DNA from 2 places in the Leifsonia sp. RAF41 genome. Region 1 is predicted to be linked to the other one. Evidence: predicted binding sites of a transcription regulator. Region 1 holds the regulator's gene; the other holds the start of a gene.

Region 1 (7,351 bases):
CGCCTTCCGGATGCGCCGGCTGCCCGACCCCGCGCCCAACGCCGCGGCCGAGGGCACTCTCGCCGGCTGAGCGCGGAATACGTGCGGCTTCCTGAAAGTTGAGTCATGTGTACTCAAGTTTTGACGTCGACATCTTGACACGGTCCCGCGTGGATGGCAGTGTTGAGTCGTCGAGGCTCAAGTCTTGACCCCAGACTTTCACGGCCCACAAGCCAGCAACAAAGGAGAAAAGCACATATGTCACGTGCAGTAGGAATCGACCTCGGAACCACGAACTCCGTCGTCTCGGTGCTCGAGGGCGGCGAGCCCACGGTCATCGCGAACGCGGAGGGCTTCCGCACCACCCCGTCGGTGGTCGCCTTCACCAAGGACGGCGAGGTCCTCGTCGGCGAGACCGCCAAGCGCCAGGCGGTGACCAACGTCGACCGCACCATATCGTCGGTGAAGCGCCACATGGGCACCAACTGGACCACCGACATCGACGGTAAGAAGTACACCGCGCAGGAGATCTCGGCCCGCATCCTGCAGAAGCTGAAGCGCGACGCCGAGCAGTACCTCGGTGACACCGTCACCGACGCGGTCATCACCGTTCCGGCGTACTTCAACGACGCCGAGCGCCAGGCCACCAAGGAGGCCGGCGAGATCGCGGGCCTCAACGTGCTCCGCATCATCAACGAGCCCACCGCTGCCGCACTCGCGTACGGCCTCGACAAGGGCAAGGAGGACGAGCTCATCCTCGTCTTCGACCTCGGTGGCGGCACGTTCGACGTCTCCCTGCTCGAAGTGGGCAAGGACGACGACTTCTCGACCATCCAGGTCCGCTCCACCGCCGGCGACAACCGCCTCGGCGGCGACGACTGGGACCAGCGCGTCGTCGACTGGCTGATCAAGCGCTTCAAGGACAGCACCGGCGTCGACGTCTCCAAGGACAAGATCGCCCTGCAGCGACTGAAGGAGGCGGCGGAGCAGGCCAAGAAGGAGCTGTCGTCGAGCATGTCGACCAGCATCCAGCTGCCCTACCTCTCGCTGACCGAGAACGGCCCGGCCAACCTCGACGAGACGCTCACCCGCGCCCAGTTCGAGCAGATGACCAGCGACCTCCTCGACCGCACCAAGAAGCCGTTCCAGGATGTCATCCGCGAGGCCGGCATCAAGGTCGGCGACATCGCGCACGTCGTGCTCGTCGGTGGTTCGACCCGCATGCCCGCCGTCTCCGAGCTCGTGAAGCAGGAGACCGGTGGCAAGGACCCCAACAAGGGCGTGAACCCGGATGAGGTCGTCGCCGTCGGCGCCGCCCTGCAGGCCGGTGTCCTGAAGGGCGAGCGCAAGGACGTCCTCCTCATCGACGTCACCCCACTGTCCCTCGGCATCGAGACCAAGGGCGGGATCATGACCAAGCTCATCGAGCGCAACACGGCCATCCCCACCAAGCGCAGCGAGACCTTCACGACGGCCGACGACAACCAGCCGTCCGTCGCGATCCAGGTCTTCCAGGGCGAGCGCGAGTTCACTCGCGACAACAAGCCGCTCGGCACCTTCGAGCTGACCGGTATCGCCCCGGCGCCCCGCGGCATCCCGCAGATCGAGGTCACCTTCGACCTCGACGCCAACGGCATCGTGCACGTGTCCGCCAAGGACAAGGGCACCGGCAAGGAGCAGTCGATGACGATCACTGGCGGGTCCAGCCTGCCGAAGGACGACATCGAGCGCATGGTGCGCGAGGCCGAGGAGCACGCGGCGGAGGACAAGAAGCGCCGCGAGTCCGCCGAGACCCGCAACCAGGCCGAGCAGCTCGTCTACTCGATCGAGAAGCTGATCAAGGACAACGAGGACAAGCTCCCCGAGGATGTCAAGAACGAGGTCCAGGGCGACGTCGACGGGCTGAAGACCGCGCTCGCGGGCGAAGACGATGACGCTGTGAAGACCGCGTACGACAAGCTCAACGCGAGCCAGGGCAAGCTCGGCGAGGCGATCTACTCGTCCGCGCAGGCTCCGGAGGCAGCGGCATCCGAGCCGGCCGAGGGTCAGCAGGGCGAGCAGTCCTCCGACGACGAGGACGTCATCGACGCCGAGGTCGTCGACGACGAGGAGAAGAAGTAACGATGTCGGACCAGAACGGTGGCTCGGAAGAGCCAGAACGCGAGGAGCCGATCATCCGCGACAAGCGGAAGATCGACCCCGAGACCGGGAAGGTCCGGCAGCCCGACGGTGAGCCGCAGGACGACGCCGGCGAGCACGACCTCTCCCACGAGGAGCTCGTCGACGTCGGCCCGGCCGAGGAGAAGAAGGAGGAGGGCGACATCCTGAGCGACGACGACCTCGACATCCTCTCCGGCCAGACGACCGCCGAGCAGCTTGCGGCTGAGCGCCTCGCCGACCTCCAGCGGGTGACCGCGGAGTACGCGAACTACCGCAAGCGCACGGAGGCGAACCGCGAGATCGAGCGCGAGCGCGCAGTGGGGGATGCCGTGAAGGGCCTGATCCCGGTGCTCGACGACCTCGAGCGGGCGGAGAAGCACGGCGACCTGGGCGAGGGCAGCGCGTTCTCGTCCATCGCGGCGAAGCTCCGCACCGCGGTCGAGCGTCTCGGCCTCACCCCGTACGGCGAGAAGGGCGAGCCCTTCGACCCGCAGATCCACGAGGCGATCTTCCAGCAGCCCACCCCCGGCGTGACGGCGGACACCGTCGCCGAGGTCGTGGAGACCGGCTACCGGCTGGGCTCCACCACCGTCCGGGTGGCGAAGGTCGTCGTCGCGGTGCCGGCCTGAGCCGGTTGCAGCACATGACGGAGCGGCGGGACATGCGTCCCGCCGCTCCGGTCGCCGTGTGCGCGCGAAACATACAGACTTCATCCACGATAGACAACGACCTGAGAGGAGGCGCCCGTGGCTAGCCAGGACTGGTTCGACAAGGACTTCTACAAAGTGCTTGGCGTCTCCAAGGACGTCAGCGCGGCCGACCTCAAGAAGACGTACCGCAAGCTGGCGCGCAAGTACCACCCCGACTCGAACCCCGGCGACGCCGCCGCGGAGGCGAAGTTCAAGGAGATCAGCGAGGCCTACTCGGTGCTCAATGACCCCGAGGAGCGCAAGGAGTACGACCAGATCCGCGCGATGGGCACGGGCGCCCGGTTCACCGCGCCCGGCTCGGGTGCGCAGGGCGGGTTCGACGACGTCTTCGGTGGGATGTTCGGCCAGGGCGGCCAGGGCGGCCAGCAGAGCTATACCTTCCAGCAGGGAGGCGGCGGGTTCGACGACGTCTTCGGCGGACTGTTCGGCAACGGCCGGTTCGGCTCGACGACGGGCGGCTACCGCGGTTACGGCGGGCCGACCCGCGGTCGCGATGTGACCGCCCACACGACCATCGACTTCCTGACCGCCACGCGCGGCGAGACGATCACGCTGCAGGCGTCCGACGGCAAGCCGATCAAGGTGAAGATCCCGGCCGGGGTCGCCGACGGGCAGAAGATCAAGCTGCGCGGCAAAGGTCAGCCCAGCCCGGACGGCGGCGAGGCGGGCGACATCGTCCTGACCGTGACCGTCCGCAAGCACCCGGTCTTCGAGCGCGACGGCCTCAACCTGCGCGTCAACGTGCCGGTGACCTTCGCGGAGGCCGCGCTCGGCGCGACCATCGAGGTCCCGACGCTCGGCGGAGACCCGGTCAAGCTGCGCGTCGCCCCCGGAACCCCGAGTGGACGCGTCCTGCGCGTGAAGGGCCGAGGCGTGGAGACCAGCAAGGGCACGGGCGACCTGCTCGCGGTCGTGCAGGTCGCCGTCCCGTCGCACCTCTCCGCCGAGGCGAAGGATGCGCTGGAGGCGTTCGCCGCGAAGCTGCCCGACGAGAACCCGCGCGACGACATCCTGACGAAGGCCCGGAGCTGACGATGGACGAGAACAGCCAGGTCTTCGTGATCTCGATCGCGGCAGAGCTCGCGGGCATGCACCCGCAGACGCTCCGCCAGTACGACCGGCTCGGACTCGTCAGCCCCAGCCGAACGGCCGGAAAGTCGCGCCGGTATTCGATGCGCGACATCGCCAAGCTGCAGGAGATCGCGCGCCTCGGCTCCGAGGGCGTGAGCCTGGAGGGCATCCGGCGCATCATCGAGCTCGAAGACCAGGTGGGCGAGCTCCATGGCCGGATCCGCGAGCTGGAGTCGGCGCTGGCCGACGAGCTCCTGAACCGTCCGGGCCGCCGCGTCTTCGCCGCCGGTTCGGAGGGTGAGGTCGTCTCGCTGCGCGCCGGAACGCGCACGCGACGGAGCACCTCCGTCGTCGTCTGGCGTCCACTGGAGCGCTGAGCTCGCGACCGCCCTCTCGCCGAGTTGCGACATGATGTCACCACTCGACGCCGGTTGGAGCATCCACTCACCACTCGGCGGCCGGCGCGCACGGCGAGTGTCAGAGCGAGGACACGCCCTGGCCGACGTAGAGGGTGTTCTCGATGTTGTGCGCCTCGCCGGCGGCGATCTCGCGATCGATCCCGGCTCGGACCTCGCGCATGAGCTTGTGCAGTTCGGCGTGCTTGGCGGGGTGCCGGGCGTGGCCGGTGCTGTCCCAGAGGTTCGATCCCGGCAGTGCGACGCCGGCCTCGACCGCCAGCGTCCACTCCTCCGTCGTCGCAACGGCGGCGAACTCCGACTGCATGGTGACCAGCACGCTGCGGTGGAGGGCGTCCGCCGAGATCGCGCCGGCCTCGTTGACGAGGTCGAGCGTCCCGGTCGCGTCGGAGAGGAACTCCACGGTGAAGCCCAGCTCGGCCGCATCCCGGGCCGTCCCCGCGCAGCAGTGCTGGGTCATGTAGCCGGCGATCGTGATCGTATCCACGCCGGCTTCGCGAAGCCATGCCTCCAGGTCGGTACCCGGGAAGGCCGAGACGCTGCCCTTGGTGACCACGTGGGCGGGCACCCGGTCGGCGATAGAAGGATGCAGGGCCGCGCCCTCCGAACCGCGTGCGAAGACCGGCGCGCCCTCGTCCTCGATGTGCTGGACGACCACGACCGGAATGTCGTCGTCGTCAGCCGCATCCCACGCCACTTCGATGTTCGGGATGGACGTGAGCAGGTCGGGGTAGCAGATCTTCAGATGGCCGGTCACGTACTCGTTCTGCAGGTCGATGACGATCAGCGCGCGTTTCATGCGTGCACTCTAGCGTCCGTCCCCGGACCGCTGGTCTAGGCTCTATCTCGGCCGGGCCCGCCCACAAGGCGGCTGCGGTCACGCGATGAAGCACACCGACTCCCACGAGGAAGCGACGATGAGAGCCCTGTTCAAGAGCGAGGCCGCACCCGGCCTCGAACTGGTCGACCGACCCGAGCCCGAGATGGGCCCCGAGGATGTCCGGATCCGCGTCCTACGCACCGGCATCTGCGGCACCGACCTGCACATCCAGCGCTGGGACGACTGGGCGGCGTCGGCCGTGAAGGCCCCGCTCATCCCCGGCCACGAATTCTTCGGCGAGGTCATCGAGGTCGGCCCCCTGGTGCACGACGTCGAGGTCGGCGACCTGGTGTCGGGCGAGGGGCACATCGTCTGCGGCACCTGCCGCAACTGCCGTGCCGGCCGGCGCCAGATGTGCATCCGCACGCAGGGTGTCGGCGTGCAGCGCGACGGAGCGTTCGCCGAGCAGCTCGTGCTGCCCGCCACCAACGTCTGGGTGCACCACAGCGCGATCGAGCCCGAGGTCGGTGCGCTGTTCGACCCGCTCGGCAACGCCGTCCACACCGCACTGGCCTTCCCGGTCGTGGGTGAGGATGTGCTGGTCACCGGATGCGGGCCCATCGGCCTGATGGCCATCGCCGTCGCCCGCCACGTCGGCGCGCGCTTCATCGTGGGCACCGACGTGAGCGCGCAGCGGCTGGAGCTGGCGCGGGGGATGGGCGCCGACTTCACCGTGGACGTCTCGCAGCACGACATCCACGAAGCACAGAAGGCACTCGGGATGCGCGAAGGCTTCGACGTCGGCTTCGAGATGAGCGGCGCCCCGACCGCTCTGCCGTCGATGATCGAGAACATGAACCATGGCGGCCGCATCGCCATGCTGGGGCTTCCGTCGCACCAGATCGCCGTCGACTGGGGAATCGTCGTCACGCACATGCTCACGCTGAAGGGCATCTACGGCCGCGAGATGTTCGAGACGTGGAACGCCATGGGTGCGATGCTGCAGACCTCGGCCACCCTGCACGACGCCATCGCGTCGATCGTGTCCGACCGCTTCCCCGCGCGCGACTGGGAGAAGGGTTTCGCCGCTGCCGCCGCGGCCGGCGGCGGCAAGGTCATCCTCGACTGGACGGAGGTCTAGAGATGTACGGAACTTTCCGCGAGCACATCGCGACACAGCTGCAGCAGATCGAGGAGGCCGGGCTCACCAAACGCGAGCGCAGCATCCACGGCCCGCAGTCCGCGCTCATCACCGCCGACGGCCAGCAGGTGCTGAACTTCTGCGCCAACAACTACCTGGGTCTGGCCGACCATCCGGCCTTGCGCGATGCCGCCAAGACGGCGCTCGACGACTGGGGCTACGGGATGGCCAGCGTGCGCTTCATCTGCGGCACCCAGGAGCAGCACCTGGAGCTCGAGCGTCGGGTGTCGAAATTCCTCGGCACGGAGGCGACCATCCTCTTCTCGTCCTGCTTCGACGCGAACGGAGGCGTGTTCGAGACGCTCTTCACCGCCGAGGACGCCATCGTCTCGGACGAGCTGAACCACGCATCCATCATCGACGGCATCCGCCTCTCGAAGGCGCAGCGGTTCCGCTACAAGAACCGCGACATGGCCGACCTGCGTGCACAGCTGGAGGCGGCTCGGGATGCGGGTGCCCGCTTCACTGTCATCGTGACCGATGGTGTCTTCTCGATGGACGGCTACATCGCCCCGCTCGCCGAGATCTGCGACCTCGCCGACGAGTTCGGTGCGCTGGTCTTCGTCGACGACTCGCACGCGGTCGGCTTCGTCGGCGAGCACGGACGGGGAACACCCGAGTTCTGCGGGGTCTCCGACCGGATCGACATCTACACCGGGACGTTCGGCAAGGCGCTCGGCGGCGCCTCCGGCGGCTACGTCGCCAGCCGTCGCGAGATCGTCGACCTGCTGCGGCAGCGCGCTCGGCCGTACCTGTTCTCGAACACGCTGGCACCCTCCATCGTCGCCGGTACGCTGGCCGCCCTCGACCTGCTGGAGCAGTCGGACCACCTGCGGGCCCAGTTGGTCACCAACGCGGAACTGTTCCGCGGGCTCATGACCGAGGCCGGCTTCGACCTGCTGCCGGGTGCGCATCCCATCGTGCCGGTCATGTTCGGGGATGCTGCGCTCACCGGCCGCATCGCCGACGAGATGCAGCGTCAGGGCGTGTACGT
Region 2 (7,351 bases), 2.1 Mb from region 1:
CAGCGAACGCAGCGGCGTCGAGCCGGAGACGTTGCCCACCCAGGTCGCCGTCGCCACCTTCGTCGTGGAGGTGATGAGCCAGTTCTCGAGCGAGTCGTCCGTCGTTCCGGTCTTCGCCATGATCGGGATGTCGTCGTGCGGGTTGGCGCTCGCGGCCGTGCCGCCGCCCTTGATGACGCCCTCCAGCGCGTAGGTCACACCGGCCGCGATCTCGGGCTTGAGGCCCTGCGTGCACGTCGTCGCGCCGACCTTGTGGTCCGTGCCGTCGGCGTTCACCACCTTGTCGATGGCGATAGGCGTGCAGACCGTGCCGTTGTTCGCGATGCCCGCATAGGCCGTGGCCATCGTCAGCGGCGAGATGTAGTTCGTGCCGAGGATCATCGACGGCGTCGAGATCAGCGGGTTGCTCTTGGACGCGGGATGCACGCCCAGGCCTTTGGCTGCGTCCAGGATGGAGCACAGATCGACCTTGGTGCCCATCTGGGCGAACGCCGTGTTGACCGACTCCGCTGTCGCGGCCATGACCGAGAGGCGGCTCGCCGACCCCTCGTCGTTGGTGACGGGCCACGCCGGGCCGTTGATGTCGGCGCAGGTGTTCGTGAAGTCGGAGGTCGGAAAGAGGTGCTGCGAGGCGTTGACCGTCTCGTACAGGCTGTGGCCGGCCTCCAGCCACGCCGCCAGGTCGAACGCCTTGAACGTCGACCCGGTCTGGAACCCCTGCGAGCCGCCGTAATCCTCGTCGGTGTTGTAGTTGACCGCGGTCGTGCCGTCGATTGGGGTGTCCGTGTTGTTGAAGGCCCGGTTCTGCACCATCGTGACGATGCGTCCCGTCCCCAGCTCGAGCGCGACGTTCGAGGCGCCCAGGTCGATGCCGGGCCGTGACCCCGGGATGTACTTGCTCAGCGAGGCCTGCGCGACGTTCTGCAGGTCGAGGTTCAGGGTTGTGTAGATCTTCAGCCCGCCGCGGTTGAGCGTCTGCAGCCGGGCATCGGACGTGGCGCCGTACGCGGGGTCGGTGAGGATCACATCCCGCACATAGTCGCAGAAGAACGCGGCGTTGAACTGCTGCGCGCCCGCGCATCCCTGGGTCGTCGGTGTGATGGCCGGCTGGATGGGCGTGGCCTTCGCCGCGTCGCGCTGCTGCTTCGTGATCGAGTGCGTGATGTACATCCGATCGAGCACGTAGTCGCGCCGCTCCTTGGTCAGCGTGTAGCCGTTGGCGGCGCCGTTCTCCTTGTTGTCCGGCTGGTCGATGCGCAGATTCGCGGGGTTGTTCAGGATGGCCGCGAGCGTCGCCGCCTGCGCCAGGTCGAGCTTCGCGGCGGTCGTGTTGAAGTAGTACTGCGCAGCGGCCTGCACGCCGTACACCTGGCCGCCGAAGCCGACCACGTTGAGGTAGCCGGTGAGGATGTCCTTCTTGCTGTAGGTCTTCTCGACCTGCACCGCGTAGCGCATCTCCTGCACCTTGCGCTGCAGCGTGACGCCGGCGGCGTCGGCGTAGCAGGCCTGCACCTTCTTCTCGCTGGTGAGCGCCTCGCACTTCTCGACCTCGACGTTCTTCACGTACTGCTGCGTGATCGAGGAGCCGCCCTGCACGTTGCCGCCCGCGACGGTGGAGACGGCGCCGCGAACGGTGCCCCAGATGTCGACGGCACCCTCGGTGTAGAACCGCGGGTCCTCGGCCGACACGGTCGCATCTTTCACGGTCTGCGCGATCTGATCCCAGGAGACGTCCTGCCGATTCTGAGCGAAGAATGTCGCGATCGGCACATCCTGACCGCCCTGCTTGGCGTAGACGGTCGAGTTCTGGGCGAACTGCTGGATGTGCAAGTCCGCGGGAAGCGCGTTGAAGTCGCTAGCACCGGCAGCGGCCGCCGCCCCGGCCCCGAGGAACCCCGGCAGCATCAGCAGCGAACTCAGCACGGCGGCGACCAACGCCAGCCCCAGGAACTGCGCGATCAGCCCGCCACGGGTGCGGGCGGGCTTCAGCTCGAAGCGCTTGACGGGCTCCAGCCGCTCGTCGAGGGCGGCCAGGCGTTCGGGCAGGCGGGATCGTTCGGAAGCGGGCACGCCCTCCAACCAACCAGCCGTATCTGGGCGAGTCCAGGGGGTTGCGTGTGCGTCGGTGAGTAGTCCCTCAGGATGTGCACATCGTGACGGTCGTGGAGGCGCTGGGGCCGCGCGATCGAGTGGGCGCAACACGCCGTTACGGTTCGTGGGATAACGGCGTGTTGGGACCACTCGATGCGCAGAGGCCGCGGGGGCCGCGGGAGAGGCCGGGATGCGCGAAGGCGCCGGCCCTGAGAACAGGGTCGGCGCCTTCGCGTGGGGTGGGGCGGGGCGGGTTACGCCGCGAGCGGCAAGGCCGCGGGGGCGGTGACCCGGAGGTCGCCGGCCTCGGCGTCTACGGTCACACGGCCGCCCTCGGCGAGCTCGCCGCTGACCATCAGCTCAGCGATGCGGTCGTCGACCTGGCGCTGGATGACGCGGCGGAGCGGGCGGGCTCCGTACTCCGGCTCGTAGCCGGCGTCCGCGATCCAGGCGACCGCCGCATCCGTCGCCTCGAAGGCGATGTCGCGGGCGGCCAGGCGGGAGGCGGTCGCGTTCAGCAGCAGGCGGACGATGTCGCGCAGCTGCTCGGCGTCCAGCTTCCGGAACAGCACGATCTCGTCGATGCGGTTGAGGAACTCGGGGCGCATCGCCTCACGAAGCTTGCCCATGACGCGGTCGCGGATGTCCTTCTCCGACGAGAAACCGTCCGAGTCCGCCGGCACGAATCCGAGCGCACCGGAACGCGACGCCAGGAACTCCGAACCGAGGTTCGACGTCATGATGACCACCGTGTTGCGGAAATCGACCGTGCGGCCCTGACCGTCGGTCAGGCGACCGTCGTCGAGCACCTGCAGCAGCAGGTTGAACACGTCCGGGTGAGCCTTCTCGATCTCGTCGAACAGCACCACCGAGTACGGGTTGCGGCGCACGCGCTCGGTCAGCTGGCCGGCCTCGTCGTATCCGACGTATCCGGGAGGGGCACCGACCAGGCGGGCGACGGTGTGACGCTCGCCGAACTCGCTCATGTCGAACCGCAGCATGGCCTTCTCGTCACCGAACAGGGACGCCGCGAGCGACTTCGCCAGCTCGGTCTTGCCGACACCGGTCGGGCCGAGGAAGAGGAAACTGCCGACAGGACGGCCCTCGTCACCGAGACCGGTGCGATTGCGGCGCACCGCCTTCGCGACGGAGACGACCGCGTCGTGCTGGCCGATCACCCGCTCGTGCAGCTCCGACTCGAGGCGCGCCAGGCGCTCACGGTCGGCCTCGCCGACACGGGACACCGGGATGCCCGTCGAGCGCGACACGATCGCCGCGATCTCGGGCTCGCCCACCACCGCATCCACTCGGGGGGCTGAGGCGAGCTCGTCCAGCGAGTGCTGAACCGTCTCGATCTCGTCGCGCAGACGCGATGCCTCCTCGTAGTGCTCGGCCGCGACCGCGGAGTTCTTCTCGGACTCCAACGTGGCTAGGCGCTCCATCAGGGCGGACGTGTCCACGCGCTTGCCGAGCGACAGGCGCAGGCGAGCGCCGGCCTGGTCGATCAGGTCGATGGCCTTGTCCGGCAGGAAGCGGTCGGAGACGTAGCGGTCGGAGAGCTCCACCGCGGCACGGATCGCGTCAGCGGTGTAGCGGACCCCGTGGTGGTCCTCATAGGCAGGACGGAGGCCGTCGAGGATGAGCACCGCGTCCTCCACGGACGGCTCGCCGACGGTCACCGGCTGGAAGCGGCGCTCCAGCGCCGGGTCCTTCTCGATGCGGCGGTACTCCTTGAGAGTGGTGGCACCGACCAGGTGCAGGTCGCCGCGGGCCAGGCGGGGCTTGAGGATGTTGCCGGCGTCCATGCCGCCGGACTCGCCCGAACCTCCGGCACCGACCACGGTGTGCAGCTCGTCGATGAAGACGATCAGCTCAGCGGTCCCGGCGCTGATCTCGTCCATGAGCGCGGTGAGCCGCTCCTCGAAGTCGCCGCGGTAGCGGGTCCCCGCGACCATGGCCGCCAGGTCGAGCGAGACGACGCGCTTCTCCTGCAACTGCTCGGGCACATCGCCTGCGACGATCGCGCGGGCCAGGCCCTCGACGATCGCGGTCTTGCCGACGCCCGCCTCGCCCACCAGCACCGGGTTGTTCTTGGTGCGCCGGGAGAGGATCTCGACCGTCTGCTCGATCTCGTCGAGCCGGCCGATGACCGGGTCAAGCTTGCCGTCGCGCGCGAGCGCGGTCAGGTCGGTGCCGAACTGGTCGAGCATCGGGGTCTGCGACCCACCCTCGGAGCCGAGGGAGTCGCCCGGGTCGCCGGCGTCGACCGTCGCGCGGTCGCCCAATGCGTCGCTGAGGGCCTCGGGCGTCACGCCCGCGGACTGCAGCACCCGGCCGGCCGGGGCGTCCCGGCCGATCACGAGCGCGAAGAAGACGTGCTCGGGGTCGATGTAGGTGGAACCGGACGCCTGGGCGACCTGGTACGCGTGGAACAGTGCGCGCTGCAGCGCACCGGTGATGGATGCGCCGTCGGCGCGGATCACGTCGCTGGAAGCGGGCAGGCGCGACTCGGCGGCCTGCGCGACCCGCGACGGGTCGACGCCGATGCGCCGCATGGCGTCAGCGGCCGGCTCCTGCTCGGCCATCACGCGCAGGACGTGGAGGGCGTCCAGCTCGTTGTGACCGTGCTGCAGGGCGAAGCGCCCCGCCTCGGCGAGGATCTCCTGGGTGCGGCGGCTGAGGAAGCGGCTGATGTCGATCGAGCGTGCATTGCGCGCACGCTCACCCGCGAGGTACCGCGCAAGGAACTCGTCGAACGAGTTGTTGCTGTCACCGTCGGGAGTGAAGTTCTCAGGCACGTGTTCTCCTGTTTCTGAAAGTTGAGCCTTGTGCACTCAAGTCCAACGCAGGAGGGGGAGCTTTATTCCGGGGTCCGGCAACCAGTTGATTCGCTGAGGGAGGTGGTGTCAGTCCCCCGCGTCGAGCGCGTCGAGCGCCGCCACATCCTCGGCCGAGAGCTCGAAGTCGACGTCGGCATTCTCGACGATTCGGCTCGGCGTAGTCGACTTGGGGAGAGGCAGGATGTCCTTTTGCAGCAGGTAGCGGATGCTCACCTGTGCGACCGACTTGCCGTACTTCTCCGCGATCGCGGCGATGTCGGCGTTGTCGAGGAGGCGTCCGGTCGCAAGCGGCGAGTAGCCCTCGACGAGGATGTCGCGCTCCTGGCAGAACGCCGTCGTCTCCGGCTGCGTGTTGCCGACGAACCAGCGGATCTGGTTGGCATGCGGAAGGACCTCCGTCGCGTCGATGAGCGACTCCAGGTCGGCCACGGTGAAATTGCTGACGCCGATGGAGCGGGTGCGGCCGGCCTCGTAGATCTCCTCGAACACCTTCCAGACCTCGATGTTGCCCGCGCGGTGGTCGCTGCCGATCGCGTTCCACGGCCAGGGCGCGTGGATGAGGTAGAGGTCGATCGCACCGAGGTCCAGCAACTCGGTGGAGCGGTCGAAGGCGTGCCGCGCGCCGTCCGCATCCTTCACCTCCGCCGGACACTTCGTCGTGATGAAGATCTCGTCGCGCCGCACCCCGCTGTCGCGAACCGCGCGCCCGACGCTCGCCTCGTTTCCGTAGGCGCGGGCCGTGTCGATGTGGCGGTAGCCGGCGTCGAGCGCGGTGCGAACGGAGTCGTAGGTCTTCGGGCCGTCGGGGATCTGCCAGGTCCCGAAGCCGATCTTGGGGATGGCGACCCCATTGGAGAGCGTGAACGTGTCGGTCAGTGCGGGCATGCGTGTGTTCCTCTCGAAGGATGCGGTGCGGCACATGGTAGCCCCGCCGGGCGAATCAGTTGAGCGGGTCCGGGCTCCCGTTGCGCAGGTGCTCGTACACGACCGACGTGCGGACGTCCGCGATCTCGCGCCGTTGGGTGAGCCGGTCGATCACGAACGCGTACAGACTCTCGTTGTCGGCGACGGCGACATGGATGATGAAGTCCTCGTTCCCGCTCGTCACGAACACGCCGAGCGTCTCGGGCAACCCCGCCACCCAGTCCCGGAAGCCCTCGATGACGGGACGCGACGGCGGCCGAATGCGCACCGCGATGAGAGCCTGCACGGGGCGGCCGATGGCGGCGAGGTCCACGTCGAGCATGGCGCCGCGAATGATGCCGCGCCGCCGCAGGGCTCTGGTGCGTTCGAGTGCGGTGCTCGGCGAGACCCCGACAGCCGCGGCGACCTCGCGGTTGCTGCGCCGCGCATCCGACTGGAGTTCGCGCAGGATCGCCCGATCAAGTTCGTCCATGTCGAGCAGAATAGCGGTTCTGCCGAATGATGTTCGGCCTTCGTGCACGGGGCTCGCATTTTCAGTAGATTCGGCTCGCTCAGACCGAACGAAGGGACACGCGTCATGACGAAGACCGTCGGCTTCCTGCCGCACGAGGTGGACACCGGGGCGCCAACGCGGTCGGCCCGGCTGAAGTGGGTGGTCGTCGTCCAGGAGTCCCTGCCAGCGGGTATCGCGGCGAATGCGGCCATCTGCGCGGCAGCGGCCACGGCCGACCGGGTCGATGGCCTCCTGGGCCCGGAGGCCGTGGATGCCGACGGCACCGTCCATCCGGGCCTCCCCTGGGCGGGCTGCTCGGTGCTGCGTGCATCCGGAGAGCAACTGGCTGCGATCCGGGCGAAAGCGGACACAGCAGAGGACGTCTTCGTCGCCGACATGCCGGCCGCGGCGCAGCTGACCCGCATGTACGACGAGTACCTGCGGGCGGTCGCCGATACCGAGTCGGACGCTCTGCCCTACTATGCGGTGAGCATCGTCGGACCGCGCAACCGCGTGGATCGCATCGTCGGAAAGCTCGCGCTGCTCTGAGCGTCACTCTGAGCGCGCCCCGTGGTGCCCGATGTCGGACCCCTGCGCTACCGTCGGCGCATGGAGATCATCCTCGTTCCCGGATTCTGGCTCGGAGCCGACGCCTGGCGGGAGGTGACGCCGGTCATCGAGCGGGCGGGGCACCACGCGCATCCCCTCACGCTGCCCGGGTTGGAGCCGGGCGCGAGCGACCGCGGACGGATCACGGTTCCCGACCAGGTGGACGCGATCGTCCGGCAGATCGACGGGGTGGGCGATGCTGGCGAACGGGATGTGGTCCTCGTCGGCCATTCGGGCGGCGGTCCGCTGGCGTATGCGGCGACGGGTCTGCGTCCGTCCCGCATCTCACGGACGGTCTACGTCGACTCCTGGCCGCTCGGGCCGGGCGGTGTCATCGCCTCGGACATGACCCCGGTCGACGGCGAGATCGACCTGCTCGCCTGGGAGGACTTCG

The links. The regulator HspR, encoded in region 1, represses chaperone genes until heat shock. The targets are predictions, from matches to a motif close to AAGTTGAGTCNNNNNGACTCAACTT.
Region 2: a site for HspR is predicted at 4,908-4,932, ahead of AB4Y74_RS04880 (ATP-dependent Clp protease ATP-binding subunit). Genes of this name have one in related genera too.

What each region holds. Positions count from the first base shown of each region.
Region 1 is NZ_JBFREB010000001.1:3,100,526-3,107,876, reverse strand. It holds gene AB4Y74_RS15090 (MFS transporter) at 1-70, shown strand, start outside; gene dnaK (molecular chaperone DnaK) at 238-2,100, shown strand; gene AB4Y74_RS15080 (nucleotide exchange factor GrpE) at 2,103-2,768, shown strand; gene AB4Y74_RS15075 (DnaJ C-terminal domain-containing protein) at 2,886-3,881, shown strand; gene AB4Y74_RS15070 (heat shock protein transcriptional repressor HspR) at 3,884-4,297, shown strand; gene AB4Y74_RS15065 (isochorismatase family protein) at 4,398-5,135, opposite strand; gene tdh (L-threonine 3-dehydrogenase) at 5,254-6,297, shown strand; gene AB4Y74_RS15055 (glycine C-acetyltransferase) at 6,300-7,351, shown strand, end outside.
Region 2 is NZ_JBFREB010000001.1:1,026,680-1,034,030, reverse strand. It holds gene AB4Y74_RS04885 (penicillin-binding protein) at 1-2,070, opposite strand, end outside; gene AB4Y74_RS04880 (ATP-dependent Clp protease ATP-binding subunit) at 2,346-4,889, opposite strand; gene AB4Y74_RS04875 (aldo/keto reductase) at 4,998-5,816, opposite strand; gene AB4Y74_RS04870 (Lrp/AsnC family transcriptional regulator) at 5,872-6,327, opposite strand; gene AB4Y74_RS04865 (DUF2000 domain-containing protein) at 6,433-6,897, shown strand; gene AB4Y74_RS04860 (alpha/beta fold hydrolase) at 6,958-7,351, shown strand, end outside.